DNA from 2 places in the Acidovorax sp. LjRoot74 genome. Region 1 is predicted to be linked to the other one. Evidence: riboswitches for the same ligand, from Rfam matches in the RefSeq annotation. Region 1 holds a riboswitch; the other holds the start of a gene.
The links. A riboswitch is a leader RNA that binds a small molecule or an ion and turns the genes downstream of it on or off. The one in region 1 is predicted to bind S-adenosylhomocysteine.

Region 1 (7,530 bases):
CGGGGTGGCCAATGTAGAAGCCGCTCACGCTGGCGGCGGGGGTCATGGCCAGGCTCTCGGTCAGGCCCATGCCGATCTCTTCGCACTGCAGCAGGCTGAAGAGGTCGGTCTTAGCGCTGTGGTCCGGGCAGGCGGGGTAGCCGGGCGCGGGGCGGATGCCTGCGTACTTCTCGGCAATCATCTCGTCGTTGCTCAGCTGCTCGCCCGCCGCATAGCCCCACAGGTCGGTGCGCACGCGCTGGTGCAGGCATTCGGCGAAGGCTTCGGCCAGGCGGTCGGCCAGGCTCTTGAGCATGATGGCGGAGTAGTCGTCCAGCGCATCCACAAAGGCCTGCTCCTTCTTCTCCACGCCCAGGCCTGCGGTCACGGCGAACAGACCTGCGTAGTCGGCAATGCCGCTGTCCTTGGGCGCGACAAAATCGGCCAGGCAGCGGCTGGGGCGCATCACGCCGTCGATCATCTGCTTTTCGGTCTGCTGGCGCATGCCGTACCAGGTCATGGCAACCTGGGTGCGGGTTTCATCGGTGTAGAACTCGATGTCGTCGCCCACGCTGTTGGCGGGGTAGAGCGCCAGCACACCACTGGCGCTGAGCCAGCGGCCTTCGGTGAGCTTTTTCAGCATCGCCTGGCCGTCGGCAAACACGCGCGTGGCCTCCACGCCCACCACCTCGTCGGTGAGGATGGCGGGGTACGGGCCTGCCAGGTCCCAGGTCTGGAAGAACGGGCCCCAGTCGATGTACTTGGCCAGCTCGGCCAGGTCGAAGTTCTTGAACACGCGGCGGCCCAGCAGGCGTGGCGTGGGCGGCACGTAGGTGCTGAAGTTGACGGGCGTGCGGTTGGCGCGGGCTTTCTCCAGCGACCACATGGGCGTCTGCTTTTTGTTGGCGTGCTGGGTGCGCACCTTGTCGTAGTCAGCGTTGAGTTCCTGCACGTAGCTGTCCACGCCATCGCCCAGCAGACTCTGCGCCACGCTCACGCTGCGCGAGGCGTCGGGCACGTAGACCACGGGGCCTTCGTAGTGCGGCGCGATCTTCACGGCGGTGTGCACCCGGCTGGTGGTGGCGCCGCCGATGAGCAGCGGGATCTTCTTGATACGGAAGTGGTCGTCCTTCTGCATTTCGCCGGCCACGTACTGCATCTCTTCGAGGCTGGGGGTGATCAGGCCCGACAGGCCCACGATGTCTGCGCCCTCGACCTTGGCACGCGCCAAAATTTCGTGGCAGGGCACCATCACGCCCATGTTCACCACCTCGAAGTTGTTGCACTGGAGCACAACAGTGACGATGTTCTTGCCGATGTCGTGCACGTCGCCCTTGACGGTGGCGATGATGATCTTGCCCTTGCTGCGCACGTCGCGGCCGGCCAGCTCGTCCTGGCGCTTTTCTTCCTCGATGTAGGGGATCAGGTGGGCCACGGCGGACTTCATCACACGCGCGCTTTTCACCACCTGGGGCAGGAACATCTTGCCCGCGCCGAACAGGTCGCCCACCACGTTCATGCCGTCCATGAGCGGGCCTTCGATCACATGCAGCGGGCGGCCGCCCTTGGCAACGATGGCCTGGTAGGCCTCTTCGGTGTCTTCGACGATGAAGTCGGTGATGCCGTGTACCAGCGCGTGGGAAAGGCGCTCGCCCACGGTCTTGGGCGCTTCGGGCGTGCCGCGCCATTCGAGCTTCTTGCTTTCGTCCTTGGCGCCGCTTTTGGCGGTTTCGGCAATCTCCACCAGGCGCTCGCCCGCGTCGGGGCGGCGGTTGAGCACCACGTCTTCGACGCGCTCGCGCAGCACGGGCTCCAGGTCGTCGTACACGCCCACCATGCCCGCATTGACGATGCCCATGTCCATACCCGCCTGGATGGCGTGGTACAGGAACACGGTGTGGATGGCCTCGCGCACGGGGTCATTGCCACGGAAGCTGAACGACACGTTGGACACGCCGCCCGACACCTTGGCGCCGGGCAGGTTCTGCTTGATCCAGCGCGTGGCTTCGATGAAATCGACCGCGTAGTTGTTGTGCTCTTCGATGCCCGTGGCCACGGCGAAGATGTTGGGGTCGAAGATGATGTCTTCGGGCGGGAAGCCCACCTCATCCACCAGCACGCGGTAGGCGCGCTCGCAGATCTCGATCTTGCGGGCGTAGGTGTCGGCCTGGCCCACTTCGTCAAACGCCATCACCACGGCGGCAGCGCCGTAGCGCTTGACGAGGCGCGCCTCGTGCTTGAACTTCTCCACGCCCTCTTTCATGCTGATGGAGTTGACGATGCCCTTGCCCTGGATGCAGCGCAGCCCGGCCTCGATCACCTCCCACTTGGAGCTGTCCACCATGATGGGCACGCGGGCGATGTCGGGCTCGGACGCGATGAGCTGCAGAAACCGCACCATGGCCGCCTTGCTGTCGAGCATGGCCTCGTCCATGTTGATGTCGATGACCTGCGCGCCGTTTTCCACCTGCTGGCGCGCCACGGCCAGGGCTTCTTCGTACTGGCCGTTCAAAATCATGCGCGCGAACGCCTTGGAGCCGGTGACGTTGGTGCGCTCGCCAATGTTGACGAACAGCGTGCCCTCGCCAATGGAGACGGGCTCCAGGCCGGACAGCTTCATGGGGGGCAGGGACGGGGCAGACGCGGACATAGGACTCACCTGTGCAGGGGCAGCAGAAAAACAGGTGAGCGTCGTTGCGGTGGGGCTTGAATAGCTTGTGGAGTGCCCAAGCCTGACGGCCTCACCATGGCGGTGGGGCCGCTGCAACGCTCCTTGGGCAAGGCCCGGATTTTACCGGGTCAGCGCACAGGCAGGAACTGCAGGAAGGTGCCACCCACAATGCCCTGCACATAGCTGATGGCGGCGCGGCGGTACTTTTCGGTGGTGAAGGCAGCCAGCAGGTCCAGCCGCGCGATGATCTTGCCGAACTCGCGCTCAAAGCTCAGGTTGCGGCCCTGGGCGCCGATCTCGTCGGCCAGCAGCAGGGGCTGGCCTTGGGCATTGCGGCGCTGGGCGAGCAGCCAGACGGCGGTCTCCACGTTGCGCGCGGCGTTGTAGAGGTGCTGGGCGTCCACGCCGTCGAGCAAGAAGAACTCCGTCTTGCCGCCATGGGCGGTGATGACCATGTCTGCCGTGGCGTAAATGAAGGCCGCCACGCGGTCGCCCGCGAACTCGGGCGCCAGGGCCTGCGCCATGGCAGCGATGTCGCGGCGGCCCTGCAGCGGGGCCCAAGGCTGGCGCTGCAACACGGCGGTGCGCAGCTGCTCCAGCGCCTGCTCGCGGCTGGTGGCGGTGCCCTTGCGCCATTCGGCGGGGTTGCGGCGGTAGAGCTTGTCGGCCAGGCGCAGCAGGCCGTCCAGGTTCTCCTGCATGGCCAGGGTGGCCATGCGGTTGGCGTCGGACTGGGCCAGCTCGGCCGCTTGGGTGGGCGCGCCTTTCACCTCGCCACGCGGCGTGGGGGCGTTGCTGGCACAGCCTGCCAACACGCAGCAGGACACCGCCACGCCAGCCCACCGACCCGGCAATCCCCGCAGCAGCAGCAATAAAAACGGCCCTCGCATGGGGCCGATTATGGGTGGCGGCTGAGCGCTTCTGCCTCCGCCCGCAGGCGGTTGACATTGTTTGAAGAAGCGCGCCCTGGCTGTTGCTACGACGCTGCCATGGCCGATGCAGGCAGGCCGAACAGGTGGTCAAACACCCAGTTGAAGACGAAGGTGTAGCAAAGGAAGAACACGATGAGCCCCAGGTCCATCACGAACGCGTGCCACAGGCTCACACCGAACCACCAGGCAAACAGCGGCACCAGCGTGAAGACCAGGCCGCCCTCGAACCCGATGGCGTGCGCCACACGCCGCGCCACGCTGCGCCCGCGCACCGGCTGGCGCGCCTCCCAGCGCTCGAAGGCCCAGTTGAAGACGATGTTCCAGACGATGGCAATCACCGAGGCCGCCACCGCCACCACGCTCGAATGCCCCGCGCCCTGGCCCGTGAGCAGCGCCAGGCCCACCGTGGCGGCGCCGATGGCGATCAGTTCGTACAGGGTCACGTAGATCACGCGGCGCTTGACGCCTTGCAGGCCAAAAAGAGTGGGTGTCTTGTCCATGGCCGGTACTTTATATTCGCCACACTGACACATAAAGTCAGCTTATTTCAGTTTTATTGATAGATCAAACCGCCATGGCCTTCAACTCCGACAGCGTGCAGGTGTTTCTGACCGTGCTCGACCAGGGCTCGTTTTCGGCCGCCGCGCGGGCGCTGTCGCGCGTGCCCTCGGCCGTGAGCATGACGATGGCGCATCTGGAGGCCGAGCTGGACATCCAGCTGTTTGACCGCAGCGGCCGCGAGCCCCGCCCCACCGCCGCCGCCCGCGCGCTGGAACCCCAGGCGCGGCTGCTGGCCCAGCAGCTGCAGCAGCTCAACGCCCAGGCGCTGGCGCTCACCCAGGGGCTGGAGGAGCGCCTGACCCTGGCCATTGCCCCCGAGCTGCTGGCCGCGCGCTGGCGCGGCCCGCTGGCGGCGCTGGCGCACGAGTACCCGCTGCTGCAGGTTGAGGTGCTGGCCGCGCCGCAGGTGGACGCACTGGCGCTGCTGCACAGCGGCCGCGCGCAACTGGCGCTGGTGTTTGAACGGCCCAGCATCGACGGGCGCGAGGGGTTTCAGGAGGTGGGCACCGAAACCCTGGTGGCCGTGATCGCGCCAGGGCACCCCGTACTGGCCGGGGCCCGCGCCGCCGCCCAGGCGCGCGGCGAACCCCCCGAGGGCGCCATGCTGCGAGAGGAGCACCTCACCACCACGCGCCAGATCGTGGTGGCCAGCCGCGACCTGGGGCAGACCGACCCGCGTTTTGTGTTCGCCCGCCACCACTGGCGCACCGACAACCACCTGGCGGCGCTGGGCCTGATCGAGGCCGGGCTGGGCTGGGGTTGGCAGCCGCGTGCACTGGTGCAGCCGCGCATTGCGGCGGGCACGCTGGTGGAGATGCCGTTTGAAAACCTCAGCAACGGCACGGCGCTGTGGGTGGATGTGGTGTGGTCCAAGGAGCGGCCCCTGGGCCTGGGCGCGGCGCGGTTTGTGGCGCTGATGCGGGACAGCGCCACGCTGGAAGGGGCGGCGCGGTGACGCGCTGAAGGCGAAAGATATGGGTCAGAAGCGGCTTCTCCACGCGTCCACCATACCTTTATAGCTATTGTTTACATAGCAAACTACGCTTACACAGCCGCGTATTCGCGGCGCTCGCCGTCCTCGGGTACCCACAGGCGGTCGGCCCAGCCACCATCCTCCGCCCGCTGGCGCACGGCGGTGCGGGTGGTGGGGCAGTGGTCCAGCGCCTCCAGGTGGTTGACCACGATGGCGCCCCGGGTGTGCTGCGCGGCCTCGGCCATGTCGGCCGCGTCCATGAGGATTTCTGCCCCCAGGTCAAAACGCGCGCCACCGGCGGGCAGCACGGCCACATCGGGCTGCAGGCGCGCGAGGCAGTCGCGCACCGTGGGCGTGAGCACGGTGTCGCCCGCCAGGTAGACGCTGGGCTCGCCTGGCAGCTCCAGCAGGTAGCCATGGCCGTGTTCCATGAGGCGGCCCACCCAGCCCTGGCCATGCACGCAGGGGATGGGCGTGATGTGGCCGCCCAGCACCAGCGGCTGGCGCCCCGTGCCCGCCAGAGGCAGCACCTGCAGGCCCCGCTGCGCGAGGTAACCCGCATCGCGCGGCATGCACAGCACGGGGATCTGCCGCTCGCGCAGAAAGCGCTTGCCCGGCCGGTCCAGGTGGTCGAAGTGGCCACGCTGGCAGTGCGTGATGAGGGCGTGGGTCACGCGCTGCAGCAGTGCATCTGTGCCCTCGGGCAGCTCCACGATGGGGTTGCGCTGGCGCCCCGCGCCCAGGTAGCGCAGCGCAGGCAGGCTGCCCCGGGGCGCCAGCATGGGGTCCACCAGCAGGCCCACGGGGCGGCCTTCGGGGGAGATGAATTCCAGCAACACGGTGGCATTGCGCAATTGGGTGATCTGCATGGCGGGGCTCCAAAGCCAGTGGGGATGCCATGGATTGTTGGGATTTGCAGGCGCGGCGAGAATGGCCAGCCTAGACAACTTCTTTCCAATTTCTGCCACCTCACCGTCACCATGCCCCCGCCATCCTTGCCTCCCCTGCGTCTGGCCCTGCTGCTGTACCCCGGCTGCATGCCCGCCGGCCTGTTTGCCACGGCCGACCTGGCGCGGGCCGCCAACCTGCGCGCGCAGCGCGCCGTGGTCACCACCTGCTGGGCGGGGGTGGACCTGCAGCCCGTGCCCACCTGGCAGGGCCCGGCCCTCAAGCCCGGCGTGGCGCTGGCGCAGGCCGAGGTGGATGCAGTGCTGGTGCCCGGCCTGTGGCTGTCCTCCCCCGACGGCTGGCAGGCCCCTGCGCTGCAGCAGCAGCTGGCGCACGCCGTGGCGGCGCTGCGCGCCCTGCCCCGCCGTACGCGGGTGTGGAGCTACTGCGCCGGTGTGGCCCTGGCCGCCGCCAGCGGGCGGCTGCGCGGGCGTGGCGCCACGGCCACCTGGTGGCTGCGCGCGGCGCTGGCGCAGCAGTTTGGCGCCGTGCACTGGCGCTTTGACGAGCCGCTGGTGGAAGACGGCCCCACCACCACCGCCGCAGGCGCCAACGGCCACCTGCCGCTGATGCTGCACGCGCTGGCCCAGCGGCTTGATGCCACCGCGCTGGGCGACCTGCAGTCGTTGCTGATGCTGCCGCGCCCACGCACCACCCACCCCGCGTTCGCCGAGCACGACCTGATGGCCGTGACCGACCCCACCCTGCGCCGCGCGCTGCTTTGGGTACAGCGCTGCCCTGCCAGCGCGCTGCGCCTGCCCGCGCTGGCCGAGGCGCTGGCCCTGTCGCCCCGCACCCTGGCGCGGCGGGTGCAGGCGCACACAGGGCTGTCGGCCGGGCTGTGGATGCGGCGCATCAAGCTGCGCCAGGTGGGCGAGGCGCTGTGCGACACGTCCCTGCCCCTCAAGCGCATTGCCGAAGATTTGGGCTTTGCCAGCGAGGCGGGCCTGCACCGCGCGTTTCAGCAGGCCACGGGGCAGACGCCGCTGGCCTATCGCCTGGCCCATGGCTGAAGCCCCCGGATTGACAGCCGACCGGGGGGCGCGGCATCGTTCACCCAAAGGATGCCGCCGGGCGCAAGGTTTGCCACCATGCCCATCCACCCCCACAGCGCCACCACAGGACTCACGCCATGACCGCCTCCACCCACACCGCCACCTGCCATTGCGGCGCCGTTGCCGTCGAAGCCACGCTGGACTTGGCCCAGCCCACCTACCGCTGCAACTGCAGCATCTGCCGCCGCACCCGCTTCTGGCCCTCCGTGGCGCTGCCGGGCGGCTTTCGCATCGTGCAGGGGCAGGATGACCTCACGCGCTACACCTTTGGCAGCCACAAGAACCACCACTACTTCTGCCGCCACTGCGGCGTGCGCGTGTTTGGCCACGGCACCGACACGCCCATGGGCGAGATGTATGGCGTGAATGTGGGCTGCATCGATGGCCTGGCGGACGAAGACCTCGCGCGCC
Region 2 (7,530 bases), 4.6 Mb from region 1:
AGACGCCGATCTGAACGCCCTCTTCAAGGCGCCGCCGGGCAGTCCTTCTCGTCCTCGTCCAGTGCAAACAGCTCTACCGGCTTGAGCCCCAGGCCAACCATGCCCAGGGCTTCGGCCGCCCCCCGGCTGAGGTCAATCACCCGGTTGCGGACATGGGGCCCCCGGTCGTTGATCCGCACCACCACCGTCCGCCCCGTCGCCTGGCTGCGTACACAAACCCGCGAACCAAACGGCAACGTGGGGTGCGCCGCCGTCAGCGCGCGCATGTCAAACAGCTCCCCGCTGGCCGTGCGCCGCCGGTGGAACTGCGCCCCGTACCACGAAGCCAGCCCGACCTCATCAGCGGGGGTGGCCAGCCCCAGGGAGGATGCATCCACACCAGGCGGCGGGAGGGGGGGCGGTGGCGGTGGGTCGATCAGCATGGCCTCGCCCGGCACCGTCAAGAGGTGGGGGGCCAGCGCATCGGCCTCGGCCGACAGCCCCTGGGCCTGCGCAGGCAGGGCCACCGCCAACGCCGCAGCGCACAGCAACCAGGCGACCGCCATCTGCCAGACCAGCCCCTGGCAGGGTGGCGGCGGCAGGCCGCGCCCCCCCATCAGATCCCCAGGCGGCGACAGATCTCCAGCGTCGCGGCGCTTTGGTTCATGGTGTAGAAGTGCAAGGCGGGCACGCCCGCACTGCGCAGCTGGTCGCACAGGTCGGTCACCACATCCAGGCCGAAGGCCTTGATGCTGGCCGTGTCGTCGCCAAACCCCTGCAGGCGCAAGCGGATCCAGCGCGGGATCTCGGCGCCGCAGGCATCCGAGAAGCGCATGAGCTGCGTGGAGCTGCCAATGGGCATGATGCCCGGCACCACGGGCACTTCGGCGCCCAGGCGCTGCGTGTCTTCGAGAAAGCGGAAGTAAGCGTCGCTGTTGTAGAAATACTGGGTGATGGCCGAATCCGCACCGGCCTGCACCTTGGCCACATAGGCCTTCAGGTCGGCCTCGGGCGAACGGGCCTGGGGGTGCACCTCGGGGTAGGCCGCCACTTCGATGTGGAAGTCTCGCCCCGTCTCGGCGCGGATGAAGGCCACCAGGTCGCTCGCATACTGGAACTCGCCGCCCGCGCCATAGCCGCTGGGCAGGTCGCCGCGCAACGCCACCAGGCGCTTGACGCCCATGGCCTTGAGTGTGGCGAGCTGCTCGCGCACCGACTGGCGCGTGGCGCCAATGCAGGAGAAATGCGACGCGGCGCCCACACCTTCGGCCAGGATCTCGCGCACGGTGCCAAATGTGCCCTCTTGTGTGGAGCCCCCGGCGCCATAGGTCACCGAGCAGAAGTCCGGGTGCAGCGCGTACAGCTGCTGGCGGGCCACGCGCAGCTTGTCAGCGCCTTCGGGCGTCTTGGGCGGGAAAAACTCAAAACTCACAGGGAAACCGGTGCCCTGTGCATTGGCAGCATTCATGCAGCCCTCCTCGCATGGATAAAAAATTCACGGTTGCCGTCGCCGCCCTGGATGGGGCTGTCCAGCCACGCCAGCACAGCCAGGCCCACGGTGGCGCAGCAGTCGCGGATGCGCTGCTCGACCACGGCGTACAGCGCCTCGTCGCGCACGATACCGCCCTTGCCCACCTGGCCCGGCTGCAGCTCGAACTGCGGCTTGACCAGCATGACCAGCTCGCCCTGCGGTGCCAGCAGTGGCACCAGCGCGGGCAGCACCAGCGTGAGCGAGATGAACGACAGGTCGCCCGTCACCAGGCCAAACACGGGCGTGATGTCCACGTCGGCACGGTCGGCGCGGCGGCGGCGCTCCACCGGCAGCGTGCCCTGCGCGCGCGCCTTGGCCAGCTCGGCGCGCTCGGACTTGAAGGCTTCGATGTCTTTTTCCTTGGCATCGTCGCTGTCGTCGTAGTCCTCGTCCACCTGGCCGCCATTGCGCATCCAGCTGTAGGGGGCTTCGGGCTGGGTCTCGTTGTCCTCTTCCAGCTCGATGACTTCCGAGAGCGCCAGTTCGCAGGCCTGCTGCAGCGCTTCGGCCGTCAGCGCGCGGGCGTTCACGCCCTCGACACACACCACCCGCGCGTCGCTCCTCAGCCGCTCATGCAGCTGGTCATGGCCCACATCCACGCCGATCACCTGTGCGGCACCGCGCTGCAGCAGGCAATCGGTGAAGCCGCCGGTGCTCTGCCCCACATCCAGGCAGCGCAGCCCCTGCACCTTCAGGCCCAGGGCATCGAGCGCGCCTTCCAGCTTGAGCCCGCCGCGCGAGATGTACTTGGCCTCGGCGCTGTCGAGCAACTGCACCTCGGCAATCGCTGGGATGTCGTCGCCATTTTTGGCCACCTTCTGCCAGGGCGCGAGCGGCGACAGGCGCCATTCGACACCCGACGCAATCAGGCGCTGGGCCTGCGAGCGGGTGGCGGCATGCCCCCGCTCCACCAAAAACACATCTGCGCGCATGGCGCCCATCCTTCTTATGAGTAAAAACAGCCGCTACCGCGCGACCATCACGCCCTGATAGCTATTATTTATATAGCAATCAAGCTATGAGCATACGGCGCGCAAGCGCCGCTGCCCGGCCCCAGAACAGCAACGCTGCGCCGGGGGAAAGGGCGCAGCCCCTTCAGCGCATCAATAGCGGTAGGTATCGGGCTTGTACGGGCCTTGCTTGGGCACGCCGATGTAGGCGGCCTGGTCGTCGCTCAGCTCGGTCAGCATGGCGCCCACCTTCTTCAGATGCAGGCGCGCCACCTTTTCGTCGAGGTGCTTGGGCAGCACATAGACCTTGCCGTTTTCGTAGTAGTCGCTGTGAGTGAACAGCTCGATCTGGGCAATGGTCTGGTTGGCGAACGAGTTGGACATCACGAAGCTGGGGTGACCCGTGCCGCAGCCCAGGTTCACCAGGCGGCCCTTGGCCAGCAGGATGATGCGCTTGCCGTCGGGGAAGATCACATGGTCCACCTGGGGCTTGATCTCATCCCACTGGCAGTTTTCTTCGAGCTTGGCAACCTGGATCTCGTTGTCGAAGTGGCCGATGTTGCAGACGATGGCCTGGTCCTTCATCGCGGCCATGTGTTCATAGGTGATCACGTCGCGGTTGCCGGTGGTGGTCACGAAGATGTCGGCCTTGTCGGCCGCCCATTCCATGGTCACGACCTTGAAGCCTTCCATCGCGGCCTGCAGGGCGTTGATGGGGTCGATCTCGGTCACCCACACCTGGGCGCTCAGGGCGCGCAGAGCCTGGGCGCTGCCCTTGCCCACGTCGCCGTAGCCCGCCACCACGGCCACCTTGCCCGCGATCATCACGTCGGTGGCGCGCTTGATGCCGTCCACCAGCGATTCGCGGCAGCCATACAGGTTGTCGAACTTGCTCTTGGTCACCGAGTCGTTCACGTTGATCGCGCGGAACATCAGCGTGCCCTTGGCCGACATTTCCTTCAGGCGGTGCACACCGGTGGTGGTCTCTTCGGTCACGCCGATGATGTCTGCGCTCTTGCGGCTGTACCAGTTGCTGTCTTCGGCCAGCTTGGCCTTGATGGCGGCGAACAGGATGCGCTCTTCTTCGCTACCCGGGTTGGCCAGCACGGAGGCGTCCTTCTCGGCCTTCTTGCCCAGGTGCATCAGCAGCGTGGCATCGCCGCCGTCGTCCAGGATCAGGTTGGGGCCTTCGCCTGCAGTGCCCTTGGGGCCAAAGTCAAAAATGCGGTGGGTGTAGTCCCAGTACTCGGCCAGGGTCTCGCCCTTAATGGCGAACACGGGCGTGCCCGTGGCGGCAATGGCGGCGGCAGCATGGTCCTGCGTGGAGAAGATGTTGCACGAGGCCCAGCGCACATCGGCGCCCAGGGCCTGCAGCGTCTCGATCAGCACGGCGGTCTGGATCGTCATGTGCAGGCTGCCGGTGATGCGGGCGCCCTTGAGCGACTGCTTGGCGGCGAACTCTTCGCGAATGGCCATCAGGCCGGGCATCTCGGTTTCGGCGATGCGGATTTCTTTGCGGCCCCAATCGGCCAGGCCGATGTCGGCAATGATGCAGTCGGTGTTGACCGGGGCGTTGACGCGTGCGTTCATGGTGGTGTGCTCCAAAGCATGTTTGAAAAACCACTGGTCGGGGGAGTGACAAGGCTCACCACACGAGAAGTGGATGAGCGTCGTTGCGGGTAGATGGTTCCGAGCCTCACGCCCCGCCTGTGCTGGGGACGCTGCAACGCTCCTCGGATCGGCGGATTATAAAAGCAAGTGCCCGGCGGGGAAACATCCCCGGTCTGCGGGTGGGGCCGCCCGGCGCCTGCCCGCCCACGCCTGCGGACTTGCCAGCCCCATGTCACCTGCGCGGCTGCCGGGGCCGGCAGAGCCCCCGACACTGGCGCTCTTTCAAAAGACCCATCGAGGAGCACAGCATGGACCCCAAGGACAAGGTCGTCATCGTCACCGGCGGCGCCAGCGGCATCGGCCGCAGCATCGCGCGGCGGTTTGCGCAGGACGGCGCACGCGCCGTGGTCGTGGCCGACCTGCACCTGGAGCCCGCCCAGGCCGTGGCGGCAGAATTCGGCGGTCTGGCCGTGCGCTGCGATGTGTCGAAAGAGGCTGACATCCAGGCCCTGGTGGCCACCACACGCGAACGCTTTGGCCGCGTGGACGCCTACATCTCCAACGCGGGCATCCTTGGCCGCCCGGGGGGCATCGAACTCGAAGACCCGCTGTGGGACGCCATGTGGAACATCCACGGCATGGCCCATGTGTGGGCCGCGCGCGCCGTGGTGCCCGAGATGGTGGAGCGCGGCGAAGGCTTCTTCCTCGTCACCGCCTCGGCCGCCGGGCTGCTGACCATTGTCGAATCCGCCCCCTACGCGGTCACCAAACACGCCGCCGTGGCCTTTGCCGAGTGGCTGCGCATCGCCTACGGCCGCAAGGGCGTGGGCGTGGCCTGCCTGTGCCCGCAGTCGGTGCAGACCGCCATGGTCACGGGGGACGGCGGATCGGCCTCGCACGACGGTATCCTGCCGCCCGAGCAGGTGGCAGGCGATGTGCTGGCGGCCATGTTGGACGGCCGCTTCCTGGTGCTGCCCCACCCCGAGGTGGCGCAATACTTCCGCAACAAGGGGCAGGACTACGAACGCTGGATCGGCGGCATGCAGAAGATGTACGCCCGCCACACGCAGGCCCCTACAGGCTGATACCTGCTGCGAAGATTCCAGAGCGCCCGCCCGGTAAAATCCCGCGATTCGGCGCTCCGCGCCTGTCGCGCCCACTGCCGCAGCACTTGCCGCAGCGGGCCCTAGCCCTCTTGGAATCCCCCCGTGTCCTACGCCCCCGAAACCCGGCGCCGCCGCACCTTCGCCATCATTTCCCACCCCGACGCCGGTAAAACGACGCTGACGGAAAAGCTGCTGCTGTTCTCGGGCGCGATCCAGATCGCCGGTGCCGTGAAGGGCCGCAAGGCCAGCCGCCACGCCACGTCCGACTGGATGGAAATCGAAAAGCAGCGCGGCATCTCGGTGGCATCGTCGGTGATGCAGATGCTGTACCGCGAGCATGTGATCAACCTGCTCGACACGCCCGGCCACAAGGACTTCTCGGAAGACACCTACCGCGTGCTCACCGCCGTGGACTCGGCCCTGATGGTGATCGACGCCGCCAACGGTGTGGAAGCACAGACCCGCCGCCTGATCGAGGTCTGCCGCCAGCGCGACACGCCCATCATCACCTTCGTCAACAAGATGGACCGGGAAGTGCGCGACCCGCTGGACATCATGGACGAGGTCGAGCGCGAGCTGGGCATGCCCTGCTGCCCCATGACCTGGCCCGTGGGCCAGGGCAAGGCCTTCGGCGGCATCATCAACCTGCGCACCAAGACGATGACGGTGTTCGAGTCCGGCAGCGAACGCCGCCCGCAGGACTTTGAATCCATCCCGCTCACCGACGTGGACACACTGCGCGCTCGCTTCGGCGCAGAGTTCGACGCCGCCATGGACAGCATGGAGCTGGCCACCGGCGCATCGCCCGAGTGGAACCATGAGGCCTTCCTGGCCGGCAAGCTGACCCCCGTGTTCTTCGGCTCCGGCGTGAACAACTTCGGGGTGATGGAAGTGCTGGATGCCCTGGTGGACATGGCCCCGCCCCCCGGCCCGCGCGTGAGCACGCTCGAAGTCAACAAACAGCCCGTCGTGAAGACCATCCAGCCCGAGGACGAAGGTTTCTCTGGCGTGGTGTTCAAGGTGCAGGCCAACATGGACGCCAACCACCGCGATCGCATCGCTTTCGTGCGCGTGGCGTCTGGCAAGTACATGCCGGGCATGAAGCTCAAGGTGCAGCGCACCGCCAAAGAGCTGCGCCCCACCTCCGTGGTGACCTTCATGTCCCAGCGCCGCGAGGCCGTGGAAGAAGCCTACGCGGGCGACATCATCGGCTTCACCACGCACGGCGGCGTGCAGCTGGGCGACACGATTACCGACGGTGCCAGCCTGCAGTTCACAGGCCTGCCGTTCTTCGCACCTGAAATGTTCATGACCGTGGTGCTCAAGAACCCGCTGCGCACCAAACAATTGCAGCAGGGCCTGGCCCAGCTGGGCGAGGAAGGCGCCATCCAGGTCTTCAAACCCGACGCCGGCGGCAACATGCTGCTGGGCGCCGTCGGCCAGTTGCAGTTTGAAGTGGTGCAGCACCGCCTGAAGGCCGAGTACGACGCCGACGTGCGCCTGGAAGGCTGCCAGTACACGGGCGCGCGCTGGATCACTGCCGACAACGCGGCCGACCTGCGCGCCTTTACCGATGCCTACCCACTGCGACTGGCGCACGACGCGGCGGACACGCTGGCGTACCTGTGCACCTCGCCGTACGACGTGCGGCTGGCGCAGGAGCGGTTTCCCAAGATCCACTTCCATCCGCTGCGGGAGCATGCGGGGTTGGCGTTGCAGAAGGCCGGTTGAGCCCGCATGCAGCCTCTGGACCTCTGGCCGACAGCGGCCCGCCGCGACATCGTGGGCGTGTTCACCGACATCGACGACACCCTGACCACCGAGGGCGCCATCACGCCCGACGCGCTGCAGGCGCTGGCCGACCTGAAAGCTGCAGGCCTGATGGTCATCCCCATCACCGGGCGGCCGATTGGCTGGTGCGAGCCGTTCATGGCTGGGCCTGCCGGTGCGGGCTGGCCTGTGGATGCCATGGTGGCCGAGAACGGGGCCGTGGCATTTACCCGGGGCTCCGGCGCTCAACCCACGCTGGTCAAGCGCTACCAGCAAGACGCCGCCACGCGCAGTGCCAACCAGGCGCGCATGCGCGAGATCGCGGCCAAGGTGGCAGTCGAAGTGCCCGGCGTGGCTCTGAGCCGTGATAGCGCCGGGCGTGAGACGGACCTGGCTTTTGACTACGCCGAGTTCGACCGGCACACGCCCGACACCGTGCAGCAGGTGCTGGCCCTGCTGCAGCGCGAAGGTATGCAGACCACGGTGAGCAGCATCCACATCCACGGCTGCTTCGGCGACTTCAACAAATGGCAGGGCGCCAACTGGATCGTGCGCGAGCTTCTGGGTCGCGACATAACGCAGG

Region 2: another riboswitch for S-adenosylhomocysteine. It lies ahead of ahcY (adenosylhomocysteinase); the one in region 1 lies ahead of metH (methionine synthase).

The regions. Positions count from the first base shown of each region.
Region 1 is NZ_CAXUTI020000001.1:224,000-231,529, reverse strand. It holds gene metH (methionine synthase) at 1-2,638, opposite strand, end outside; S-adenosyl-L-homocysteine riboswitch at 2,659-2,760, opposite strand; gene ACSQ3O_RS01065 (hypothetical protein) at 2,779-3,540, opposite strand; gene ACSQ3O_RS01060 (PACE efflux transporter) at 3,627-4,082, opposite strand; gene ACSQ3O_RS01055 (LysR family transcriptional regulator) at 4,157-5,098, shown strand; gene ACSQ3O_RS01050 (MBL fold metallo-hydrolase) at 5,188-5,985, opposite strand; gene ACSQ3O_RS01045 (helix-turn-helix domain-containing protein) at 6,097-7,077, shown strand; gene ACSQ3O_RS01040 (GFA family protein) at 7,197-7,530, shown strand, end outside.
Region 2 is NZ_CAXUTI020000001.1:4,860,227-4,867,756, forward strand. It holds gene ACSQ3O_RS23080 (septal ring lytic transglycosylase RlpA family protein) at 24-596, opposite strand; gene metF (methylenetetrahydrofolate reductase [NAD(P)H]) at 596-1,447, opposite strand; gene ACSQ3O_RS23090 (TlyA family RNA methyltransferase) at 1,444-2,442, opposite strand; gene ahcY (adenosylhomocysteinase) at 2,614-4,050, opposite strand; S-adenosyl-L-homocysteine riboswitch at 4,119-4,201, opposite strand; gene ACSQ3O_RS23100 (SDR family oxidoreductase) at 4,380-5,156, shown strand; gene ACSQ3O_RS23105 (peptide chain release factor 3) at 5,280-6,908, shown strand; gene ACSQ3O_RS23110 (HAD-IIB family hydrolase) at 6,915-7,530, shown strand, end outside.